DNA from 3 places in the Streptococcus downii genome. Region 2 is predicted to be linked to each of the others. Evidence: predicted binding sites of a transcription regulator. Region 2 holds the regulator's gene; each other region holds the start of a gene.
What was found. The regulator CtsR, encoded in region 2, represses protease genes until heat stress. The targets are predictions, from matches to a motif close to TTGGTCAAAAAAGGTCAAANA.
Positions count from the first base shown of each region.

Region 1: a site for CtsR is predicted at 3,541-3,561, ahead of clpP (ATP-dependent Clp protease proteolytic subunit ClpP). Genes of this name have one in related genera too.
Region 3: a site for CtsR is predicted at 2,576-2,596, ahead of E2R31_RS01110 (ATP-dependent Clp protease ATP-binding subunit). Genes of this name have one in related genera too.

Region 1 covers NZ_MZNX01000005.1:25,659-31,179, reverse strand. The annotation lists gene aao (aminoacetone oxidase) at 1-659, opposite strand, end outside; gene E2R31_RS01670 (DegV family protein) at 717-1,562, opposite strand; gene E2R31_RS01665 (TetR/AcrR family transcriptional regulator) at 1,687-2,244, shown strand; gene E2R31_RS01660 (deoxycytidylate deaminase) at 2,263-2,730, shown strand; gene upp (uracil phosphoribosyltransferase) at 2,819-3,448, shown strand; gene clpP (ATP-dependent Clp protease proteolytic subunit ClpP) at 3,626-4,216, shown strand; gene E2R31_RS01640 (YlbG family protein) at 4,295-4,564, shown strand; gene E2R31_RS01635 (ABC transporter substrate-binding protein) at 4,653-5,521, shown strand, end outside.
Region 2 covers NZ_MZNX01000006.1:365,268-370,788, reverse strand. The annotation lists gene E2R31_RS03690 (nucleotidyltransferase family protein) at 1-602, shown strand, start outside; gene E2R31_RS03685 (Panacea domain-containing protein) at 606-1,349, shown strand; gene E2R31_RS03680 (CtsR family transcriptional regulator) at 1,827-2,285, shown strand; gene E2R31_RS03675 (ATP-dependent Clp protease ATP-binding subunit) at 2,287-4,719, shown strand; gene E2R31_RS03670 (AAA family ATPase) at 4,865-5,521, shown strand, end outside.
Region 3 covers NZ_MZNX01000003.1:13,392-18,912, reverse strand. The annotation lists gene E2R31_RS01115 (NUDIX hydrolase) at 1-146, opposite strand, end outside; gene E2R31_RS01110 (ATP-dependent Clp protease ATP-binding subunit) at 278-2,536, opposite strand; gene E2R31_RS01105 (DUF1797 family protein) at 2,774-3,004, opposite strand; gene E2R31_RS01100 (amino acid ABC transporter permease) at 3,196-3,879, shown strand; gene E2R31_RS01095 (amino acid ABC transporter ATP-binding protein) at 3,879-4,613, shown strand; gene E2R31_RS01090 (TfoX/Sxy family protein) at 4,647-4,967, shown strand; gene E2R31_RS01085 (bifunctional methylenetetrahydrofolate dehydrogenase/methenyltetrahydrofolate cyclohydrolase) at 5,116-5,521, shown strand, end outside.

The DNA of each region.
Region 1 (5,521 bases), on a different contig from region 2:
TTGCCATAACTTAAGGCCACATCGTCCAGCGAAATCCCCTGAAGCGCTTTGTGAGGAAAATCTGTCAACAATGGACTTTCAGCGGCTTCAAGCTCGGTAATGGTATGTTTAAAATGACGGGCAATCTCATGACCAAAACCAGTCGAGCCTGTAGAAGGATAGGATTTACCACCAGTTGTGACAATCAGTTTATCACAAGTGAAGGTTTGATCTGCAGATTTTAGGACAAACTGGTTATCCACTTTTTTAACTGAAACAACCTCCGTTTGAGTGGTAATTTGCCCACCAAGTTCAGTGATTTTTTTCTCCAAAGCTTCAATAATGGTTCGAGACTTGTCGCTAGCAGGAAAGACGCGGCCATGGTCCTCAACCTTGAGTTTAACACCATTTTCCGTAAAAAAGTTGATGATATCATGGTTATCAAACTGGGAGAAGACACTGTATAGAAAGCGCCCATTTCCAGGGATGCCAGCCAATAGGTCATCTAAAGTTCCATTGTTGGTCACATTGCAGCGACCACCGCCTGTTCCAGCTAATTTTTTACCAAGTTTCCGATTTTTTTCGATGAGAAGAGTTTTCTGACCATAAAAGCTACTGGAAATTGTCGCCATCATGCCAGCAGGTCCACCACCGATGACAATAGTATCAAAATGTTTCATAGCTCTATTGTACCACAAAAAACAAGAGATGCTTGGCATCTCTTGTTGCTCATAATTTTAGTTAATTTCATATCCCATTAACAAACCGCCATCTTCTGCATAAAAACTGCAGAGACCAGATGTTGGGAGGATTTTGATATTGGCTTGAGGGAATGTTTCCAGCAAGCGTTCTGACAATTGCTGACAGAATTTTTCATTACTGCGATGAGCCATGACGATACGACCACCAGCATAGCCAGCCTTGATGAGTTCTTCATAGGCTGCTTGAAGGGACTTTTTAGCACCACGAGCCTTTTGAAGAAGCTCTAGGGTTCCAGTTTCACTTGCTTCCCCAACCATACGGATGTTGAGAAGGCCAACGACCGTACCGATAAGCTTACTTAAACGACCATTTTTCACCAAGTTATCAACCTTAGCAAGAACAAAGAGCAACTTCGTTTTTTCTTGGTAGGCTGTAATAGCTTCAACAACTTCCTCATGAGAAAGTCCTTGGTCAATCAAGTCATTGATTTTTTCGACAATCAAGTCAACCTCCCCACCTGCAGATAAACTATCAATCACATGAATCTGAGTGTCAGGGTGTTCTTCGAGGTAGATGTTTTTAGCGAGCTGTGCACTGTTATGGCTACCAGAAAGAGTACCAGTGATGGTAACGACAAAGATATGCTTAGCACCTTCAAATGCACGCAAGTAATCATCAGGGCTAGGGCAAGCTGATTTTGAAGCCTCAGAAGTCGCATACATGGTTTCCATCATGTGGTCAATGTTAAGATTGGCATCATCGATAAAGACCTGATCAGCTACTTGAATGGTTAAAGGAACACTGATAAATTCAGTATCAATAGCGGGAGTTACCAATTGACGATAATCACAACCCGAGTCAGCCACAATCTTCCAAGTCATAGAAATTCTCCATCTTTGTCACTTATACATTGACAAAGGTTCTGTCTTTTTTTACAATTATATCATGAAAGCCCTTGAAACAAAAGTACCACCTCTCTGTTGTCACAAGTAGAAAGAAATTGTTATGTCTGAACGTAAAATATCTGAAAAATCTCTTGAAAATCTCAGAAAATCAAATCAAGAATCCAATTTTTTAACCAGAGAAGCAATCGAGACGGCTCTTTTGCAACTTCTAGAGAAAAAAGACTTGGCTAAGATCAGTATTTCAGAGTTGGTCAAACGGGCGGGCGTCTCTCGTGCTGCCTTCTATCGTAACTATGACTCCAAAGAAGAGATTTTGGAAAGCGTCTTTAAACGCAGTGTTCATAATATCATGGAACAGTTGAGCCACTACGATGTCAAAACAGACCTTTATCTGGTCTGGGTTCACCTTTTCCGCGCAGCAAAGAAAGAAGCCAAGATTATCCAACTTGCTCTGGACTACCATTTGGAAAAGATTTTTGTCCAAGCCATGCAGGAATTTCTAGAAAAATACCACGGAAAGTCAAAAGGCGTTAGCAGCTACCTTCATTCGTTTTGGAGCTCTGCCATCGTATCGGTTCTGCTTAAATGGATCAAGGATGGCATGAAGGTTCCAGCTGAAAAGATTGCAGATTTACGCTTGCCATTTTTCAAAAAATAGAGGAAAAGGAGAAGAGTCATGACAGAAAAAAGACTGGCTTGGGATGAGTACTTTGCAGCCCAGGCTTTACTGATTGCCAATCGTTCGACCTGTAAACGTGCTAAAGTGGGAGCTGTCCTAGTTAAGGACAATAAGGTCATTTCAACAGGCTACAATGGTTCCGTATCAGGAACGGAGCACTGTATTGATCACGACTGTTTAGTCATTGAAGGTCATTGTGTCCGAACACTTCACGCCGAGGTCAATGCCATCTTGCAAGGAGCTGAACGAGGGGTTCCCAGAGGTTTTACAGCCTATGTGACCCATTTCCCTTGTCTGAACTGCACCAAACAACTGCTACAAGTTGGTTGCAAACGTGTAGTCTATATCAACCAGTACCGAATGGATGACTATGCCCAGTACCTTTATCATGAAAAAGGCACCGAGTTGACTCATTTACCATTAGAGACTGTTCAGACAGCTCTTCAAGAGGCAGATTTGATTTAGAAATTAATTAAAATAAATGGTTTAGACAGCTTTTTAAACCGTTTTTTGATATAATAAGAAGAATAAATTGAAAGAAGGAACTCAGAAAATGGGAAAAATTGAAGTCATTAATCATCCACTCATTCAACATAAATTATCAATCTTGCGTCGTACAGACACTTCTACAAAAGCCTTTCGCGAATTAGTAGATGAGATTGCAATGTTGATGGGGTATGAAGTACTTCGTGATCTTCCACTTGAAGACGTGGAAATCGAAACACCTATCACAAAGACCGTTCAAAAACAATTGGCTGGTAAAAAATTGGCGATTGTCCCAATCTTGCGTGCAGGTATCGGGATGGTAGATGGCCTCTTGAGCTTGGTTCCAGCAGCCAAAGTTGGTCACATCGGTATGTACCGTGATGAAGAAACCCTTCAACCAGTTGAATACTTGGTGAAATTGCCTGAGGATATTGACCAACGTCAAATCTTTGTCGTCGATCCAATGCTTGCAACAGGTGGATCAGCTATCTTGGCTGTTGACTCGCTTAAAAAACGTGGCGCATCAAATATCAAGTTTGTCTGCCTAGTAGCTGCTCCAGAAGGAGTGAAAGCTCTTCAAGCAGCTCACCCAGATGTCGAAATCTTTACAGCAGCTCTGGACGAACACTTGAATGAACATGGCTATATTGTTCCAGGTCTCGGAGATGCTGGAGACCGCTTGTTCGGTACGAAATAAGACTCAGATAGAGTCTTAAAGATGAAATTGGAGGATGTTTCTAATTTCGCGAGGAGGTTGAATTTTTGATTCTGTCGATAGTATAGAGCAAAAATTTGACCTTTTTTGACCAAAAAGATATAATAGTTCTGTATTGAGTCGCATGACTAAGAAAATTCAACATAAAAGGAGAAATGAATGATTCCTGTAGTTATTGAACAAACAAGCCGTGGAGAACGTTCCTATGACATTTACTCTCGCCTTCTGAAAGACCGCATCATCATGCTAACTGGGCCAGTCGAAGACAATATGGCCAACTCCGTTATCGCCCAGTTGCTCTTCTTGGATGCCCAAGACAGCACAAAAGATATTTACCTTTATGTCAATACACCTGGAGGATCTGTTTCAGCTGGTTTGGCAATCGTTGATACCATGAACTTTATCAAGGCTGATGTCCAAACCATCGTTATGGGGATGGCTGCATCCATGGGGACTGTTATTGCATCAAGTGGAGCAAAAGGCAAACGCTTCATGCTTCCAAATGCAGAGTACATGATTCACCAACCAATGGGTGGTACAGGTGGTGGTACCCAACAAACAGATATGGCAATCGCTGCAGAACACTTGCTCAAAACTCGTAAGACTTTGGAGCAAATCCTTGCAGATAACTCTGGTAAATCAGTTGAGCAAATTCATGCAGATGCGGAACGTGATTACTGGATGAGTGCCCAAGAAACGCTCGAATATGGCTTCATTGATGAAATCATGGCTAACAATTCTTTGAGCTAAGCAACCTAGAAAGCAAACTCGACGGAGTTTGCTTTTTTTGGTATAATAGGGGAAGATTTCTTAGAAAGAGGATTCACCATGTTTGAAAAGGTCAATCGTTCAGGATTAATCATCTATCTTTACTATAATCGAGATGCAAAAAAACTTCAGGAATACGGTGACATCTGTTACCATTCTAAGAAGCATCGTTACTTGCAGCTCTATGTTCCAACTGAGGAGCTAGATGACTTAGTTGAGAGATTAGGTAAGGAAAGATTTATCAAAAAAATAAGACCTTGCCACATTCAAGAGTTAGAAACTCCCTTTGTTGGCAATCTCTATCGCACTGAGGAAAACGTTATCATTTAAAAAAATGAGATAAATGTGTTGACAATTTTCTGATAATTCGGTATATTCTTAACATACTATTTTTGAAACAACTATAAGGAGATTAAAAATGAAGAAAAAATTTGCTCTATCTTTTGTGGCTCTTGCTAGCGTAGCTCTTCTCGCTGCCTGTGGAGAGGTCAAGTCAGGAGCGTCAAATACAACTGGTAACCCAGTAGACGAAAAGACTATCAAAATCGGTTTTAACTTTGAAGAAACAGGTGCTGTAGCTGCCTATGGTACTTCTGAACAAAAAGGTGCTCAACTTGCTGTTGATGAAATCAATGCTGCAGGTGGTATTGATGGAAAACAAATCGAAGTTGTGGATAAAGATAACAAATCTGAAACTGCTGAGGCTGCCTCTGTTACAACTAACCTTGTAACTCAATCAAAAGTTGCAGCTATCGTAGGACCTGCGACATCTGGTGCAACTGCTGCAGCTGTAGCTAACGCTACTCAAGCAGGAGTTCCATTGATTTCACCAAGTGCGACTCAAGATGGATTGACCAAAGGTCAAGAATATCTATTTATCGGAACTTTCCAAGATAGCTTCCAAGGGAAGATTATTTCAAACTATGTGACAAACAAATTGAATGCTAAGAAGGTTGTTCTTTATACGGACAATGCAAGTGACTATGCTAAAGGTATTGCTAAATCTTTCCGTGAAGCCTACAAAGGTGAAATTGTTGCAGACGAAACGTTTGTAGCAGGTGATACAGACTTCCAAGCAGCCCTTACTAAAATGAAAGGGAAAGAGTTTGACGCTATCGTTGTTCCAGGTTACTACACAGAAGCAGGTAAAATCGTAAACCAAGCACGTGGTATGGGAATTGATAAACCAATCGTTGGTGGTGACGGCTTTAACGGTGAAGAATTTGTTCAACAAGCAACTGCTGAAAGAGCATCAAACATTTACTTCATCTCAGGATTCTCAACTAC
Region 2 (5,521 bases):
AGAGAATCAATAAATTACATGGTGACTTCTCAAAGAGCTTGGAGCCATCTTTAAATTACAACTTAAAGAAAACAATCGATAAAGTAGCAGATGAGAGAGGCGTAAATCCTAAATTTCAAAGACTGATTGATCTGTATAAGGCGGAGTTAAATCAATTTACTATAAAATTATTGCTCTTACAAGTAGAGTATTCTGGAATTAGATATAGAATTAAGCAATCAGAGTCAATTCGTGAAAAAATAAAATATTATTTAGGTCCTCAACATGAGAATGGAAAAGTACCTATAAACAAATCTCTTAATGATTTTTTAGGCTTTAGAATACTTGTAGATAATGTAGTGTTGATTTACAATAATTTAAACCAGGATAAAAGCATAGTAGATATTATCGACAGAATGTATATGAGAAACGAGGGTAATTATGTTGGTTTACATATATATTTTAAGAACGGCAATAATAAATTTTTTCCATGGGAATTACAGATTTGGTGTGTGAGTGATTCTGAATCAAACGAAGAATCTCACAAAATACATAAACAAAAACGGAAATATACTTTAATACCAAAAGACTATCATCAAGCAGATTTAGAAAAGGAGGAGTGAGAGATGTTTCAACATTTTATTATAGTTGCCAGTTCATATACTGAAGGTAAAAGAGTTGGTTTTCATATGACTGCTCCAGAAGGAAAGTTAGATAACGATGAAATTAGAAGTATTTTAGATCGGCTCAAAGAAATTAAGCGGGACGATGTCGGAATACATTCATTTACATCTGATGATAGTACGTGGGAAAGCGTACTTAAGTTTGATTCATTCTTTGAAGATGTAATGATTTGTGAGGATTTTGAAGAATTTGAAGAGATTGTAAAATCAGACTTAAAACTTTCTGCGATTGATATTGCGAAGTTCTTCTTGGCAATTCAAGCTACCTCGCATTTAAAATTACAAAAATTAATTTATCTAGCATATAAAAAATATCTATTAAAATATGAGGAACGGCTATTTCCTGAAAAAATAGTCGCTTATGATTATGGACCAGTCGTACAAGAGGTTTATCAAAAATTTAAAAAGTATGGTGCAGACACTATAGAAACAGATAGTGCTCCAAAGTATATTTTAAAGGATATTCATCTTTCCCAAGCTCTTGGCAGAATGCTCCTCGTAAAAGAATTTGAAAAAGTAGTTCCTATTCTTTTAGAAACTTTTGAAGAATATGGTGATTTAACAGCAAGTGAATTAGTCGGTTTAACTCACTCAAAAAACGGACCTTGGCACTCTGTATATAAAAGATATCAAAATTGTGAGATAACAGATGAAATAATTATTTCACATGCAAAATATGAAAGGTAATAGAATGAGCTAGTTTTGACTAGCTCATTCTTGGTTCTATTATAAGTGCAACAATAAATACAACTTGTTTTGAAAACTCAATATAAATAATTAGTTAGGAGAGTTATTATATCTTATACCTAATTAGAGTAGTAGAAATGTAAGGTGATACAATTTAGGTCTTCAAAAAGAGTGCAAAAAGTTATTTAAACATGAATTATTAAATGATTTAGTAGAATTATCGTCCATAAAGTAAAAAGCACGTTTGACCGTGATAGTTTCTTGCCTGCTGAACTTGTCAATATTACGCCCTTTTTAGGGCTCTTTTTTGTGGACTTTTTAGGAACTTTCAAGAAAAACTAAGGCGATTTAATGCATAATTGTTTTTAAAGAAAGTCAGTATTTCCAATGGTTGAGCCTTAAAAATTTGACTTATAGAGTGTTAAATGATAGTATAGTCAAAGATAGTCAAGGTTCAAAGAAGGAGTTTGATTTACTATGAGATTTAAAAATACATCAGATCATATCGAAGCTTATATCAAGGCGATATTAGACCAATCTGGTATCGTGGAATTGCAGCGGAGCCAGTTGGCAGATACCTTTCAGGTTGTGCCAAGTCAGATCAACTATGTCATCAAGACACGTTTTACTGAAAGCAGAGGTTACTTGGTTGAGAGCAAGCGTGGTGGTGGAGGCTACATTCGCATAGGGCGAATTGAGTTTTCCAGTCATCACGAGATGCTCTGCGATTTGCTTTACTCGATTGGTGAGAGAGTTAGTCAGGAGATTTATGAGGATATTCTCCAACTTTTGGTGGAGCAGGACTTGATGACCAAGCAGGAGATGACCTTGCTGACTTCAGTAGCAACGGATCGTGTCCTAGGGGAAGAATCTTCAGTTGTCCGTGCCAATATGCTCCGACAGCTATTACAAGAGGTAGATAGAAAAGAGAAGTAAGATGAACTATTCAAAAGCATTGAATGAATGTATCGAAAGTGCCTACATGGTTGCAAGCCATTTTGGAGCTCGATATCTAGAGTCTTGGCATTTATTGATTGCCATGTCCAATCACAGTTACAGTGTAGCAGGGGCGACTCTAAATGATTATCCTTATGAAATGGACCGTTTAGAAGAGGTTGCGTTGGAACTGACTGAAACGGACTATAGCCAGGACGAAACCTTTACGGAATTGCCCTTTTCCCATCGTTTGGAGGTTCTCTTTGCAGAAGCAGAGTATGTGGCCTCAGTGGTCCATGCTAAGGTGCTAGGGACAGAGCATGTCCTCTATGCGATTTTGCATGACGGCAATGCCTTGGCAACTCGCATCTTGGAGAGAGCAGGCTTTTCTTATGAAGACCAGAAAGATCAGGTCAGAATTGCTGCTCTTCGTCGCAATCTAGAAGAACGTGCTGGCTGGACTAGAGAAGATCTCAAGGCTTTGCGTCAACGTCATCGCACAGTAGCTGACAAGCAAAGTTCCATGGCCAATATGATGGGTATGCCTCAAGCTCAAAGTGGTGGTCTAGAGGACTACACGCATGACCTGACGGAGCAAGCGCGCTCTGGCAAGTTAGAACCAGTTATTGGTCGTGACAAGGAAATCGCACGTATGATTCAGATTTTGAGTCGGAAGACCAAGAATAATCCTGTCTTGGTTGGAGATGCGGGTGTCGGGAAAACAGCTCTGGCACTTGGACTTGCTCAGCGTATTGCCAGTGGGGATGTACCTGCGGAAATGGCAAAGATGCGCGTGTTAGAGCTTGATTTGATGAATGTTGTCGCGGGAACACGTTTCCGTGGTGACTTTGAAGAACGTATGAACAACATCATCAAGGATATAGAGGAAGATGGCAAAGTGATTCTCTTTATCGATGAACTCCACACCATTATGGGTTCTGGAAGCGGTATTGACTCGACTCTGGATGCGGCCAATATCTTGAAACCAGCCTTGGCGCGTGGAACTTTGAGAACGGTTGGTGCAACCACTCAGGAAGAATACCAAAAACACATCGAAAAAGATGCTGCCCTTTCTCGTCGTTTTGCCAAAGTTACGATTGAAGAGCCAAGTCTAGCTGACAGCATGACTATTTTGCAAGGTTTGAAAGCGACCTATGAGAAACACCATCGTGTGCAAATCACAGATGAAGCCGTTGAAACAGCTGTCAAGATGGCGCATCGTTACTTGACCAGTCGTCACTTACCAGACTCTGCTATCGACCTTTTGGATGAAGCGGCAGCAACAGTGCAAAACAAATCCAAGCATGTGAAAGCAGACGAATCCGACTTGAGTCCAGCTGACAAGGCTCTGATGGATGGCAAGTGGAAACAAGCGGCCCAGCTAATCGCAAAAGAACAAGAAGTGCCTGTCTATAAAGACTTGGTAACAGAATCTGAAATTTTGACCACCTTGAGTCGATTGTCAGGGATTCCAGTCCAAAAACTGACTCAGACTGATGCCAAGAAATATCTGAACTTGGAAGCTGAACTACACAAACGTGTCATCGGCCAAGATCAAGCTGTTTCAAGTATTAGCCGTGCTATTCGCCGCAACCAGTCAGGGATTCGCAGTCACAAGCGTCCGATTGGCTCTTTTATGTTCCTAGGACCAACGGGTGTTGGTAAGACCGAATTAGCCAAGGCTCTGGCAGAAGTCCTCTTTGATGACGAATCAGCCCTTATCCGCTTTGATATGAGTGAGTATATGGAGAAATTCGCAGCTAGCCGTCTCAATGGAGCTCCTCCGGGCTATGTAGGCTACGAAGAAGGTGGGGAGTTGACCGAGAAGGTTCGCAACAAACCTTACTCTGTGCTCCTCTTTGACGAGATAGAAAAGGCCCACCCAGACATCTTTAATGTCCTCTTGCAGGTTCTGGACGACGGTGTCTTGACAGATAGCAAGGGGCGCAAGGTTGATTTTTCAAATACCATTATCATCATGACGTCAAATCTTGGTGCGACGGCTCTTCGTGACGACAAAACGGTCGGTTTTGGGGCCAAAGACATTCGTTTTGACCAGAAAAATATGGAAAAACGAATCTTTGAAGAGTTGAAAAAAGCTTATCGACCAGAGTTTATCAACCGTATTGATGAAAAGGTGGTCTTCCATAGCTTGGATAGCGAACACATGCAGGAAATCGTTAAGATCATGGTTAAACCATTAATTGCTAGCCTGGCAGAGAAGGGTATCGACTTGAAACTGCAAGCTTCAGCGTTGAAGTTACTGGCAAGCAAAGGTTACAATCCAGAAATGGGAGCTCGCCCACTTCGCAGAACCCTGCAAACAGAAGTGGAAGACAAGTTGGCAGAATTCCTTCTTAAGGGAGAACTGGTAGCAGGCAAGACCCTCAAGATTGGTGTCAAAGCTGGTCAATTAAAATTTGATATTGCTTAAAAATGGAGAATCAGGAGTAGTCCTGATTCTTTTTTTGCTACTTTTTTATAAAAAATGATAAAAAACTATTGACAAAACAAAAATATAGTATATAATAAAAACATAGAAAACAAAAATATCAAAAATTATAAAAAGGCAAACGAGTATGAAAAAGAAAACAGCAGTGGTATTTGGGACCTTTGCCCCTCTCCATCAGGGGCATATCGATCTGATCCAGCGAGCGAAGCGTCAGTGTGATCAGGTCTGGGTAGTCGTTTCAGGCTACGAGGGAGACCGAGGTGATCAGGTAGGTTTAAGTCTTCAAAAACGATTTCGCTATATCCGAGAGGCTTTTCGTGATGACGAATTGACCTCTGTCTGTAAGCTGGATGAGACCAACCTTCCCCGTTCCCCTATGGGCTGGCAGGAGTGGTTGGACCAGATGTTAGCGGAGATTTCCTATGATGAAAACCAGCAAGAACTGACTTTTTTTGTGGGAGAAGAAGAATACCAGCAAGAGCTATCTAGACGTGGATTTGGAACCGTCTTGCAAGAAAGAAAGTTTGGTATCTCAGCAACTATGATTCGAGAAAATCCAAGCAAATATTGGAAATACATCGCTCAACCCTTCCGTCGTCAGTTTACTAAGAAAGTGTTGATTATGGGAAGTGCCAGCAATGGGAAGACCACTCTGGCCAAGGATTTGGCAAGGTATTACGATGCGCCCGTTAGCCTGGAATACGCACGTGAGTACCAGATCAAAAACAATGTCCGTGACGATGAATTGACTCCAAAGGATTATTATTATCTCCTTTTGGGACAG
Region 3 (5,521 bases), on a different contig from region 2:
TCTCCACCTGGCAAGAACCAAGCACCATTGGGAGCTTGAACTAAGACAATTTGTTTTTTTTCTGGATCAGGAATAACTACGTAAACGCCGTAGCGGGGCAGGTAGGTCACATTCTCTCTTTTTTCACCAAAAGTTGGGTTTGCCATAGAACTTTCCTCATTCTCTAGTATCTTTATTATTATCATAATGGACGAGGGGCAAGCTGTCAAGAATAAACAGTTATTTTAGTAAAAAAAGGTGCAGAAATTGATGGACTTCCTGCACCTGTTAGATCGTTTTATTCTTCTTTTTCAGAAGTATTCTCTTCTGCTTTCTCACTTTTCTTGGCAGATTTGATTTGAATCTTACCATTGCTTGTCATAACGGCCTTGAGGTCTTTCTCACTTGGGTTTTCAAGGTAGTAGTCTGTGATGGCATCCTCGATATGGTCTTGAATGGTACGGCGGAGTGGCCGTGCTCCCATTTTTGGATCATATCCCAAGTCAACCAACTTTTCCTTGACCTTGTCTGTCACATCAAGGTGGATATTGTTGCTGGAGAGGCGTTTGTTGACATCTGCTAGCATGAGTTCGACGATTTGGAGAAGGTTGTCCTTGCTGAGAGGTTTAAATTCGATGATGCCGTCAAAACGGTTCATAAACTCAGGACTAAAGAAGTTGCCGAGTTCACCGAGAACAGAGTTGGTTCGACCTTCACGAGCAGCTCCAAAACCAACGCTGGCTTCGGCCTTACCAGTACCCGCATTTGAGGTCATGATAATGATGGCATCCTTAAAGCTAACTGTTCGTCCTTGCCCATCAGTCAAACGACCATCGTCCAAGACTTGGAGGAACATGTGCATCACATCTGGGTGGGCTTTTTCAACTTCATCGAGAAGGATGAGAGAGTAAGGATTGCGACGAACTTTTTCCGTTAACTGACCAGCTTCATCGTAGCCGACATAGCCTGGAGGGGCTCCGACTAACTTAGCCACGCTGTGTTTTTCCATGTATTCACTCATATCAAAGCGAATCATGCTGTCAGCAGAACCAAAGAGCTCAATGGCTAGTTGTTTGGAAAGTTCTGTCTTACCGACACCAGTTGGTCCGACAAAGAGGAAACTTCCGATTGGGCGGTTGGGAGTGCCAAGTCCAACACGATTACGACGGATGGCTTTGGCAATCTTATCGACAGCCTCGTCTTGTCCGATAACATGGGCCTTGAGGTCTTCTGCTAGATGGATCAATTGAGACTGTTCTTTTTCTTTTAGCTCCCCAACAGGGATATTGGTTTTCTGCTCGATGATATGTTCAATCGTTTTCTCGCTGATGATTGGAGTATCCTGATCGGTCACCTTGTTCTTTTGCATTTCCTTGTACTTGGCAATCTGGTCACGGAAGTAGGCAGCTTTTTCAAAGTCTTCCTCTCGTGTAGCTTGTGCCTTGAGATTTTCAGCTTCAATCAAGCGTTGATCAATCACTTTAGGATCAACAAAGTTCAGCGTCAAATTCATCTTTGAACCGGCTTCATCCAACAGGTCAATAGCCTTGTCTGGCAAGAAGCGGTCTTGGATGTAGCGGTTGGAAAGATTTGCAGCAGCTTCAATAGCAGCGTCTGTGTACTTGACGTGATGGTAGTCTTCGTATTTCTTTTGAATCCCTTTGAGGATGGTAATGGTTTCTTCGACAGTTGGTTCATCTACCTTGACAGGCTGCATACGGCGCTCTAGAGCAGCATCTTTTTCAATGATACGGTATTCATTGAGAGTAGTGGCACCGACCAGTTGCAATTCACCACGGGCAAGGGCAGGTTTGAGGATATTGCCTGCATCCATATTGCCATCGCCAGCAGATCCTGCACCGACAATTTCATGGATTTCATCGATAAAGAGGATGATATCCTCGCGTTTGCGAATTTCTTCCATGAGCTTTTGCATACGTTCTTCAAATTGGCCTCGAATACCTGTTCCTTGAACTAGACTGACCACATCCAAACGGATAACTTGCTTGCCTTGGAGTTTATGGGGAACATCGCCATCGACAATTTTCTGAGCTAGACCTTCAACAACGGCTGTTTTACCAACACCTGGTTCTCCGATTAGGACAGGATTGTTCTTGGTTCGACGGTTGAGAATTTCGATAACGCGGATTATTTCTTCGTCTCGACCGATAACAGGGTCAATATCCCCACGACGGGCAATTTCAGTTACGTTGATACCATATTCCTCTAGGAGTCCTCTTTCTTGGCTAGGAGGTGTTTGAAGTGGACCACGGTTTTGAGGTCCGTAGCCCCCATTGCCCCCATCTCCTCCACCAGATTGAGTGGGAGGGATGTTATTAGAAGAAGGTCTGAAATTGTTCAAATCATTGAAAAAGTCTCCGAAAGGATCAAAGTCACGATTGTTTAGGTCAGTCATTCCTTTAAAGAGGGTATTGTTTGGGTCTGTTTTGATAATTTTATAGCAATTTTGACAGAGATCAATTTGCTTTTGCTGTCCATTGATATTGGTATACAGATGAATTGTTGAGTCGTTTATTTTACAGTTTTGACAGAGCATACATCTACCTCATTTCATTCTTATTCTTGGTCTAAGAAAAAGGTCAAGAATAGTCAAAGTTTTATACTCTCATTATAGCATGATTAAGGTGTAAAGCAAGTAAAAAGATTGGGAAGTGGTCGTTTTTAAAAGAAGGATTTATGGAGAATCAAGCGACATTGAAGGTAAGAAAAAATCCCATTTGCGGTGACAAAAAGGATTCTCATTCATCGGGCCTTACTGCCCGTTGTTTTTATATTAGTAAAGGAGTTCGTAGATCTCCATTGCAATCAAATCAATGCTATCAAAGGTATAGGTTTCACGCGCTTCAACATCGCGAAGGGTGAAGAGTGATCCATTTTCTTCGTCATAGCTGTATGCAACTTCTGCAACAACAACTCCTTCACGTTCAAAATTACGTTTTAGATTTCCGCCATCTTTTGTCATAGCTTCTAGGCGGTTGATGATTCTAACCAAATGTGATTCCATTATGATTCTCCTCCATTTCTTATCGTTACTATTTTACCATAAACAAGAGGTAGTTGACTAGAAAAAAACTGTGATTTCTCTCTATTTCTCCATTCTATCAAGTTAATTGTTAAAATTAGAGAAAAAGGATTGAATTTTAATTCAATTCATGTTATAATCATACAATCTAATACATAGAAAGTTGATTGAATATGAATTTTTCTTTTTTACCCAAGTATTTACCGTATTTTAACTATGGAGCTCTGATTACCGTGTTAATTTCCATCTTTGTCGTCTTCTTAGGAACCATTATAGGTGTGTTACTGGCCTTTGCTCAGCGATCACGCTTTAAACCGCTCGTTTGGTTTGCAAATGTGTATGTTTGGATCTTCCGTGGAACTCCGATGATGGTTCAGATTATGATTGCCTTTGCTCTTATGCATATCAATGCTCCGACTATCCAAGTGGGAATTTTAGGAGTTGATCTTTCTCGTTTGATTCCTGGTATTCTGATTATTTCTATGAACAGTGGAGCTTACGTCTCAGAAACTGTTCGTGCAGGGATCAATGCGGTTCCTAAAGGGCAGTTAGAGGCCGCTTACTCTCTTGGTATTCGTCCGAAAAATGCCATGCGTTATGTCATTTTGCCACAAGCTATCAAGAATATTCTTCCAGCGCTGGGAAATGAATTTATCACCATTATCAAGGATAGTTCCCTCTTGTCGGCAATTGGGGTGATGGAGTTGTGGAATGGTGCAACGACTGTAGCAACAACAACTTATTTACCGTTGACTCCCCTTTTATTTGCAGCCTTTTACTATTTGATTATGACCTCTGTTTTGACAGTGGCGTTGAAAGCATTTGAAAAACATATTGGACAAGGAGACAAGAAATAATGACAGAAACCTTGATTAAAATTGAAGAACTACATAAGTCTTTTGGGGAAAATGAAGTTTTAAAAGGCATCAACCTTGAGATTAAACGAGGAGAAGTTGTGGTCATTATTGGTCCGTCAGGGAGCGGGAAATCAACTCTCCTTCGTTCGATGAATCTCCTTGAAGAAGCAAGTAAAGGTAAGGTTATCTTTGAAGGAGTCGATATCACAGATAAGAAAAATGACCTTTTTGCCATGCGTGAAAAGATGGGTATGGTATTCCAACAATTCAACCTCTTTCCCAATATGACAGTGATGGAAAATATCACTTTGTCACCAATTAAAACCAAAGGTGAAAGCAAGGAAGTTGCGGAGAAAAGAGCACAGGAACTGTTAGAAAAAGTTGGCTTGCCAGATAAGGCAAAGGCCTATCCTCAGAGTTTGTCAGGTGGTCAGCAGCAACGGATTGCCATTGCACGTGGACTTGCTATGGAGCCAGATGTTTTGCTCTTTGATGAGCCGACTTCAGCCCTAGACCCTGAGATGGTTGGAGAAGTTCTAGCTGTTATGCAAGACCTCGCTAAATCAGGGATGACTATGGTGATTGTGACTCATGAAATGGGTTTTGCGCGTGAGGTAGCAGACCGTGTTATCTTTATGGCGGATGGAGTTGTTGTCGAAGATGGAACACCAGAGGAGATTTTCAATCAAACAAAAGAACAACGGACCAAGGAATTTTTAAGTAAGGTTTTGTAAGACCTCATTTTTAGAAGAAATGGAGTAGGCATTATGGCTTCCAGTAAAGAATATTTAGATTTTATTCTCGAACAGCTATCAGAGCTAGAGGAGATGAGTTATCGTCCAATGATGGGAGAGTATATTCTTTATCATCGTGGTAAGATTATTGTGGGAATCTATGATAATCGTCTGTTACTGAAGCCTGTGAAGGTAGTTTTGGGTCAACTGGGACAGACTAGGCTTGAACGTCCTTATGAAGGAGCAAAAGAGATGATTCTACTAGAAGACCTTGAAGATAAGTCATTTCTAGCGAGATTAATCAAGGAGATGTATGAAGTCTTACCGGCTCCAAAAGTCAAAAAGAAAGCATGACAAATTTACCTAGTATAAATAGGCATAAAAGCTCGATACGAGCTTTTTCTTATAGTTTCAGACTATAGGGTCCATTAGGCAAGAAGTGTTAGAATGGCGAGTTATTTTTTGATATAATAGAGGATATTTGATAGAAAAGAGAAGAGATATGGCTCAGATTATCGATGGGAAGGCTCTTGCGGCTAAGTTACAAGGACAGTTGGCTGAGAAGACGGCTAAACTAAAAGAAGAAACAGGTCTAGTTCCAGGATTGGTAGTGATTTTGGTGGGGGACAATCCTGCCAGCCAAGTCTACGTTCGCAATAAGGAACGGTCAGCTCTCGCTGCTGGCTTCCGTAGTGAAGTAGTGCGAGTTCCAGAGACTATTACCCAAGCGGAATTGTTAGACTTGATTTCCAAATACAATCAAGATCCAGCTTGGCATGGGATTTTGGTTCAATTACCTTTGCCAAAACATATTGATGAAGAGGCAGTTTTATTAGCCATTGACCCCGAAAAAGACGTGGATGGTTTTCATCCTCTAAACATGGGTCGCCTCTGGTCTGGTCATCCAG